2 regions of the Luteibacter sp. RCC_6_2 genome follow, and region 2 is predicted to be linked to the other one. Evidence: riboswitches for the same ligand, from Rfam matches in the RefSeq annotation. Region 2 holds a riboswitch; the other holds the start of a gene.
What was found. A riboswitch is a leader RNA that binds a small molecule or an ion and turns the genes downstream of it on or off. The one in region 2 is predicted to bind thiamine pyrophosphate.
Positions count from the first base shown of each region.

Region 1: another riboswitch for thiamine pyrophosphate. It lies ahead of AB6730_RS11420 (TonB-dependent siderophore receptor); the one in region 2 lies ahead of thiC (phosphomethylpyrimidine synthase ThiC).

Region 1 covers NZ_JBFUPQ010000009.1:30,650-35,064, reverse strand. The annotation lists gene AB6730_RS11435 (RHS repeat-associated core domain-containing protein) at 1-804, shown strand, start outside; gene comJ (competence protein ComJ) at 801-1,199, shown strand; gene AB6730_RS11425 (phosphotransferase enzyme family protein) at 1,254-2,387, shown strand; TPP riboswitch at 2,409-2,505, shown strand; gene AB6730_RS11420 (TonB-dependent siderophore receptor) at 2,563-4,415, shown strand, end outside.
Region 2 covers NZ_JBFUPQ010000003.1:332,752-337,166, forward strand. The annotation lists gene AB6730_RS04940 (TolC family outer membrane protein) at 1-533, opposite strand, end outside; gene AB6730_RS04945 (protein-L-isoaspartate O-methyltransferase) at 569-1,228, opposite strand; gene AB6730_RS04950 (TetR/AcrR family transcriptional regulator) at 1,570-2,235, shown strand; TPP riboswitch at 2,270-2,369, shown strand; gene thiC (phosphomethylpyrimidine synthase ThiC) at 2,448-4,319, shown strand.

The DNA of each region.
Region 1 (4,415 bases), on a different contig from region 2:
CGCCCGTTCGGGGAGGTGGCCTCTGGTATTTCTGAGGCTGGACCGGGATTTGCCGCGCATATGGCCGACTCGGATTCCGGCCTGATCTATATGCAGGCTCGTTACTACGACCCATTGATTGCGCGGTTCTTGAGCACGGATCCTGTAGCCGTTGGCGATGGGGACACCATCGGGTTCGGGCGCTACTTATATGCCGCAAACAATCCCATCCTCAATATCGATCCAGACGGTAGGCAATCGTGTGTCGCGGAAGGATGTACGGTCGGACCGACGCAATACAATTTTTTCAGGGACAACCCGCTGGGAGCCATCATTGGGCACACGATTGGCGACCCCATCGCGTTGGCTCGCTCAGATAACTTCAATCCCTTGACCTCGAACCGTCTTTGGGGAGCGGAAATCCAGGATGCGAAGCTGGGCGTCCTGACCTTGTTCATGCCTGCGTCGAAACCGGAGAAAATTGCAGGGGACGTAGCAAAGGAGGTGGTGCTTACGCTGTCGCAGCATGGCGAAGCTGCGCAACACGCTGCTGCAGCCATTGCCAAAGGATATCCTGATGTGTTGACGATTAACCGCGTTGGCGCAACTGCTAACCGTAGGGCAGCAACGGGGGGGTACGCAAAGGTTACTGGGAAGGAACTTGACGAGTATCCGCCTGCGATGTTCAAGGAAGGGGGGCGAGGTGCGAGCGTTCAGGCGATCAATCTTCGAGACAATCGAGCCGCTGGCGCGTGTGTTGGTAACATGTGTCGCGGCTTACCAGACGGGACGCAGATCCGTATTAAGGTTGACTTAAATCAATGAATACTTCGTTCGTAATCAATGTTTCGTACTCCCAGATCGCGGTCTTCTCTCCCGATCTGGAAAACCCATTCAATGACTGGACCGATCGTGACGTTGAGGTAGGATACGCTTGGCGACCCGAAAGCGTTTCGTTTGCTACGGACGAGGATGATGACCACGAGGTACGAATAGTCATCGGGTCGAGCTTGCCGGAGCGTAACGAATTAGCGATACGCTCATGTGAGGTTCCGCTCCGAGTGAGCAGCATCAACGAAGTCGAGGTCGCCAGCATTGCCGATTCGAAGCTGTTTGACTTGGCCGAAGGCGATTACACCGTTCGTTTCGAGCTGATCCCCGTGCAGACAAACGAAATGCCTGTCGTTATCCTGTCTTTCTGTCCCCGAACCGAGGATTGATACATCGATAGACATCTGCGGGCTGCGCCGTTGAGACATCGCTACACTGTGGCAATGATCGATGACGCGCATCTCGCCCACGGCCTTGCCGGTGACCACCTCGAGCCCGACTGGCCGCCATTGACGGTGGACGAGGTCGCCGACGTCGTGGCCCGCGTACCGGCGCTCGGCTCATTGCTCTCCATCGACTGGCGTAGCCCCCGGCCGCTCTCCGCGGCTGCGCTGGCGACGACATCATCAGGCCGGGTATTCGTGAAACGGCATCACCGGAGCGTGCGTGACGCGCAAGCGCTGGCCGAGGAACACCGCTTCGCCGGTTTCCTGCGGACGCACGGCATACCTGTGCCGCGCATTCTCCGCGATGGTTCGGGCGAGTCCGTGTTCATCGAGGGTGATTGGGTCTTCGAATTGCACGAGCCCGCACGCGGTGTGGATGCCTACCGCGACGCGTTCTCGTGGTCGCCGATCGGCGGTGTGCGGCACGCCCGTGCCGCTGGCGCCATGCTCGCGCGTCTGCATGCCGCGGCGGAGGACTTCCACGCGCCGCAGCGCGGCACGCATATTCTTATCGCGCGCGCGGAGATCGTTGCCTCGCCGGACCCGCTCGCGGTGATCGCATCACAGTTGCACGGACGACCCGCGCTGGCCGCTTATCTCGGCGATCGCGACTGGCGGGGAGAGATCGGCGCGGCGATCGCGCCGTGGCACGCCCGGGTGGCTTCCGTATTGGCGACGCAGCCGCCTCTCTGGACACACGGGGACTGGCATGTTTCCAACCTCTGCTGGAGTGGGTTGGACGACGGTGCGGACATCACCGATGTGCTGGATTTCGGCTTGTCGGCCGTGACCTTCGCTTTGTTCGACCTCGCGACCGCCATCGAGCGCAACGCGATCGCGTGGCTCGACATCGAGCGAGGCGATATCGCCCGTCACGACCTCGCACTGGCCATCGTCGAGGGGTACCGCTCCGTCAGGCCATTGGACACGGCCCAACTCCACATCCTGGCGAACCTCCTGCCCATCGTCCACCTGGATTTCGCCCTGTCCGAGGTGGAGTATTTCGAGGGCATCACCCGTCGCCGCGACCACGCCGACGTGGCCTACCACACCTTCCTGCGTGGTCACGCCGCCTGGTTCTCCGGCCTGCACGGACAGGCCCTGCTCACGGCCATTCGCGGCATCGCCTGACGTTTCGTGGTTCAATAGGCGTTCTAGAAGCGGGGGTGCCCGGCGAATGCCGGGCTGAGAGAGTCCCTTGGAACCTGACCCGGTTAATACCGGCGTAGGGAGCTTGCAGAGCCACGGAATCCCCACGGGGTGACCTGGTTCGCCGTCGCTTCGTCCGTGAACCCCGAAGACGACGATGACCCTCACCCGTACCCCGCTCGCCCTGGCCCTGCTTTCCCTTGTCACCGTGGCACACGCCACGGACGATGCCGCGTCGCAACCGCAGCAGGCGCGCACGCTGCCCGCCGTGGACGTCCACGCGACCACCGCCAGTGGATACCGCGCCGCCGATTCCCAACTCGATACCTTCGGCAGCTTCGGCAGTGCGCCGTTGCACGACACGCCGGCGGCGATCACCGTCATCACCCGGGCGCAGATCGACGACCGCCAGCCGCGTTCGCTGAGCGAGCTGGTGCGCGGCGACGCCGCGATCAACGACAACTACGCGCCGGCGGGCTACTACCAGGATGTCTCGATACGTGGTTTTCCGCTGGACCTCGCCACCGGGTTCCGCTTCAACGGCATGATCATGTCCGCGGAACAGCTGCTGGCCCTCGAAGGCAAGGACCGCGTCGAAGTGTTGAAGGGCCTGGGCGGACTCGAGGCCGGCGTGGTCGAGCCGGGTGGCCTGGTCAACTACGTGAGCAAGCGCCCGGCGGACGTTCATACGGTCACCGTCGGTACCGATTCGCACGGCTCCAACTACGAGGCGCTGGACCTCGGTACGTGGTTTTCACCATCGTTCGGCGTGCGCGTGAACGCGGCGAACGAGAAGACGCACTCGTACATCGAGCATGCCGATGGCCGTCGCAGCTTCGTCTCGATCGCCGCCGACTGGAAGATCACGGACAAGGCTACGGTGCTGCTGGATACCGATTACCAGACCAGCGGCCAGCGTTCCGCCTCGGGCTACCAGTTGCTGGGTGGCACGAACCTCCCGGCGCATCCGAGCCGCACGGAGCTGCTCGGCTACCAGTCCTGGCAGCGTCCGGTCGGCATCCATTCGAGCAACACCTCGTTGCGTTTCAACTATCGCTTCGACGACAACTGGAATGCGCAGGTGTCGGCGGGCCACAGCCATACCGTGATCGACGACAACGTCGCTTTCGCCTACGGCTGCTTCTATGCGGCATCGTGCGCTTCAGGCGCTACACCTGGCTATTTCTTCGCGCCCAACGGCGATTACGACGTCTACGACTACCGCAGCCCGGACGACACACGGCAGAACGACGAGTTGCGTGGCGTGCTCACCGGCACGTTCGCGACCGGCGCACTCGATCATGAGGTCAACCTCGGCGCCTCGGCATTTCGCCGAACGGTCGACCAGCGTCCCTATGTCTACGATTACGTGGGCACCGCCAATATCGACGACCCGGTCGTGCCCGCTTTCGACCCGTCGCCGAACCAGCCCGGGCCCTCCGCACGGCGCCTTACGAGCTGGCAGCGCACGTTGTTCGCCATCGACCGCGTCCATCTCGGCGAGGCATGGCAGGTGCTCGCGGGTGCGCGTTTCGTTCGCTTGAACGAGCGTGCATACGACGACACCGGGGCGCTCGAACGCACGACGCGGATGACCAAGACGTTGCCGCAGGCGGCGGTCCTCTGGCAGCCGAACGCGCCACTCACGACCTACGTCAGTTATGGCGAAGGCCTGTCGCTCGGTCGCGAGGCGCCCTATTGGACGTCGAATGGCGGCACGACGCTCGCGCCATTGCACTCGCGCCAGGTCGAGGCCGGCGTGAAGTACGCGGTCAACGATGCGCTCGACTTGCAGGCGGCGATCTACCGCATTCGCCAGTCGTACCAATTCGCGCGTCCCGACGATACGGCGGAAGGCTTTACCTTCGTGCAGCAGGGCCAGGAGGTGCACACGGGCCTGGAACTCAACGCGGCCGGCCGCATCACCGACAACCTGCGCCTGACCGCCAGCGCGAACATCATCCGTGCCCGCGCCGAGAACACGGGCACGCCGGCCTACGAGGATCACCA
Region 2 (4,415 bases):
GCCAGCGCCTGCTCGTTCGCCTTGGCGAAGGTCAGGGCGTCGTCGTTGGTCAGCACCTGGAAATACGCGGTGGCGACGCGGGTGGCGAGCTGCTGCAAGGCCGCCTCGTAGGTGGCGTCCTGCGCCTCCGACGAAGAACGGGCCGCCTTCAGGTCGGCGTACTTGCTGAAATCGACCACGCTCTGGCTGATGGTGGCGCCCAGCTCGCGGGTGCGGGTGTGGCCCGCATCGGAGGTGAGCACCGGGTTGCCGGCGCCGTCGACCACCGGGTTGCCCGCGGCGTCGGTGACGATCGAGCGGGAGGGGCCGTTCGGATCGCTCTGGTTAAGGCTGAGCTGGGCGGTGATCTGCGGCAGCAGCAGCGCGCGGGCCTGCGTCACGCCCTCGCCGGTGGCGAGACGGGTGGAATCGGCCTGCGACAGCACTGGGTCGTTGGCCCGGGCCTGTCGGTAGGCGTCGAGCAGGTCTTCCGCATGGCTCGCGAACGGCATCGCGGCCAATGCCAGCGCGACGGTGAGCAGCTTCAAGCGCATGGTTTCGCCTCGTGGGTGATAGGGAATCTGGTGGGTCAGAGCACGAAGCGCTTCACCGGCGCGGCATGCGCCAGGTAGGGAAGGTCCGTTTCGAACAGCGATTCCTCGCGATAGCGGCCTTCACCCTCGTGGGTGAGCAAGACCGCCGTTTGCGCGGGCGAATCGCCGCGTACCACGAACATGCGCCCGCCAGGCTTCAGCCAGCGCACGAACTTCTCGGGGACCGTGTGCACGGCTCCCGTGACCACGATGGCGTCGAAAACGCCCGTGGGCTTGTAACCGTTGACGGCCTCGGCGGTTTCCAGCGAGACGTTCGCCACCGCCGCGGCGGCCAGGCGCTGGCGCGCGGCCTCGACGAAATCGGCGTGCATGTCGATGCTGGCGACCTTGCCGGCCAGGCGGGCGAGGCAGGCGGTGAGGTAACCCGATCCCGTGCCGATCTCGAGGACCTCGTCGGTCTTGTTGAGCGCCAGGGCCTGGAGCACGCGACCCTCGATCACCGGCTTCATCATGACCTCGCCGTGCCCGAGGGGCAGGGTGAGGTCGGCGAATGCCACGTTCCGGTGGGCCGGCGCGACGAAGTCTTCGCGGCGCACGCTCTTCAGGGTCTCGAGGACGTCGGCGTCGAGGACTTCCCAGGGGCGAACCTGGTTCTCGACCATGTTCTGCCGCGCCTGCTCGAAATTCATCGCCATGTGTTGGATCCCGTACGAAAGCTGCAAAAAGATTCGGAAGGATAAGCGCTTAGCGCCCGTTTTCCCAATGTGTTAAGGCTGCGGTGCCGACGCCATCCGGCGAAGTGCCGGAAGTCACCGGACCGGCCTGACGGAAGTCATGGTCCGCGCCGCCGGCTCGTGCGCTGGCGCCTGAACGGACCCCGGCGCCCACCCTTGGCCGCCATGGGTAACCGCCCGAACGCCCCCACTTGTCATTCTAAGGTAGACGAGCGGTGCGGCCAGCGTTTTTCCGGCCTGCTGGAAATAACTGAACCGCTGCGTATAATAAAGTCATAATTTCTGTTTGTGAAGGTGCAGCCATGAACGCCAGCCCGAAATTGAAGACCCAGGGTCCGGGGCGTCCGAAGGACATGGAGAAGCGCGCGGCCATCCTCGACGCGGCCAAGTCGCTCTTTACCCATGGCGGCTTCGCGGGCACCAGCATGGATGCCGTCGCGGCTTCCGCCGGCGTTTCCAAGCTCACCGTGTACAGCCATTTCGGCGACAAGGACAACCTCTTCCGCGAGGTCATCCGCGCGCACGTGCAGGAACGCCTGCCGGACGACCTGTTCGACTTCAATCCGGGCGCGGACATCCGCGTCACCCTGACCAACATCGCCAGCCGCCATGCGGCGATGGAAACCAATACCGAATCGGTGGGCACCTTCCGCGCGATCCTCTCCGACTGCCAGTCGGGCGGCAATCCGCGTTTCGGCCGACTGGTATGGGAAGAAGGCCCGGCGCGCATGCACAAGTTGATGCAACGCCTGCTCGAGGGCGCCGCTTCGCGCGGCCAGCTCGACATCCCCGACGTGTCGCGTGCCACCACGCAGTTCCTCGCCTTGCTCAAGGGCGACCTGCTGATCCGCCGCCTGTTCGGTTGCGAAGATTGCGCCGTGCAGTTCGCCGAAGAGGTCAAGGCCAACGCCCTGGCCGCGGTGGACATGTTCATGCGCGCGTACTCGCCGCGCCATGTGAGCGTCTGACGCTCGCTTCCCGGCCCGCTTCGTGGTTGAATTCCCGGCGAAGCGGGGGTGCCCATGCGATATGCGCGGGCTGAGAGAGTCCCTTCGAACCTGATCCGGTCCGTACCGGCGTAGGAAGCTTCGTCCACGGTCGACATGCGTGCCATGCACGCGTCGTGCCCTCGTGACGGCGCCGTCCGCTTCTCCCTTCCCCCGTGAGGAACGAGAAGCCGATGAATGCCTTGCCCACCGACCTGGCCCGCGCCGCGCGCGAGCTGTCCCAGTCCGTCACCGCGCCGATGGCCGGCTCCCGAAAGATCCACGTCACCGGCAGCCGGCCCGACCTGCGCGTGCCGATGCGCGAGATCGCGCAGTCCGCGACACCGACGCTTTTCGGCGGCGAGGACAATCCGCCAATCGTCGTCTACGACACTTCCGGCCCCTACACCGACCCCACGCACGTGGTGGACCTGGCCGCCGGCTTGCCGACGTCGCGTGCGGCCTGGATCGCCGAACGTGGCGATGTCGAGCGGCTGGACGGGTTGTCGTCGAGCTTCGGCCGGAACAGGGCGAACGATCCGCGCCTGGATGCCGTCCGCTTCGCCTCCGCGCGTGCGCCGTTGCGGGCGAAAGCGGGCGCCAACGTCACCCAGATGCACTATGCACGGCGCGGCATCGTCACGCTGGAGATGGAATACATCGCCATCCGCGAGAACCAGCGCATCGACGCGCTGGCCGGTAGCGCGCTGCGCATGCAGCACCCGGGCGAGGCCTTCGGCGCCTCGCTGCCCTCGCGGATCACCCCGGAATTCGTGCGCGACGAGGTGGCGCGCGGCCGCGCGATCATTCCGGCCAACATCAATCATCCGGAAGCGGAGCCGATGATCATCGGCCGCAACTTCCTCACCAAGGTCAATGCCAACATCGGTAACAGCGCGGTGAGCTCCGGCATCGCCGAGGAAGTGGAGAAGCTGGTCTGGGCGATCCGCTGGGGCGGCGACACCGTGATGGATCTCTCCACGGGCAAGCACATCCACGAGACGCGCGAGTGGATCGTCCGCAATTCACCGGTGCCCATCGGCACCGTGCCGATCTACCAGGCGCTGGAAAAGGTCGATGGCGTGGCGGAGGACCTCACCTGGGAAATCTTCCGCGACACGCTGGTCGAGCAGGCCGAGCAGGGCGTGGATTACTTCACCATCCATGCCGGCGTCTTGCTGCGTTTCGTACCGCTCACGGCGAAGCGCGTCACCGGCATCGTTTCCCGGGGCGGCTCGATCATGGCCAAGTGGTGCCTCGCGCACCATCGCGAGAATTTCCTCTACACGCATTTCGAGGACATCTGCGAGATCATGAAGGCGTACGACGTGTCCTTCAGCCTCGGCGACGGCTTGCGGCCGGGCTGCGTGGCCGATGCGAACGACGCCGCGCAGTTCGGTGAACTGGACACGCTCGGTGAGCTTACGCAGCTGGCCTGGAAACACGACGTGCAGTGCATGATCGAAGGCCCCGGGCACGTGCCCATGCATCTCATCAAGGAGAACATGGAGCGCCAGCTGGAGAAGTGCCATGAGGCGCCGTTCTATACGCTGGGGCCGTTGACCACCGATATCGCGCCCGGCTACGACCACATCACCAGTGCGATCGGCGCGGCGATGATCGGCTGGTTCGGCACCGCCATGCTTTGCTACGTCACGCCGAAGGAACACCTCGGCCTGCCCAACCGGCAGGACGTGCGTGACGGCATTATCGCGTACAAGATCGCGGCGCACGCGGCGGATCTCGCCAAGGGTCATCCGGGCGCGCAGGTGCGCGACAACGCCTTGTCGAAGGCTCGTTTCGAATTCCGCTGGGACGACCAGTTCAACCTCGGCCTGGACCCGGACAAGGCGCGCGAATTCCACGACGAGACGATGCCGAAGGACGCGCACAAGTCCGCCCATTTCTGCTCGATGTGCGGACCGAAGTTCTGCTCGATGAAGATCACCCAGGACGTGCGCGACTACGCGGCGGAACAGGGCACGGTCGAGCTGGCCGAGCGCGGCATGGCGGAGAAGTCCGCGGAATTCCTGGCGCAAGGCGCGGAGGTCTACCACAAGGCGTAAGCCCCGGCGTCCGGCATCGCTATGGTGGGAGCAACTGTCTTTTTCCTTTGGCTCCTCAAGGCGCAGTGGATCGCCAGCCGACCTGATCACGGACCA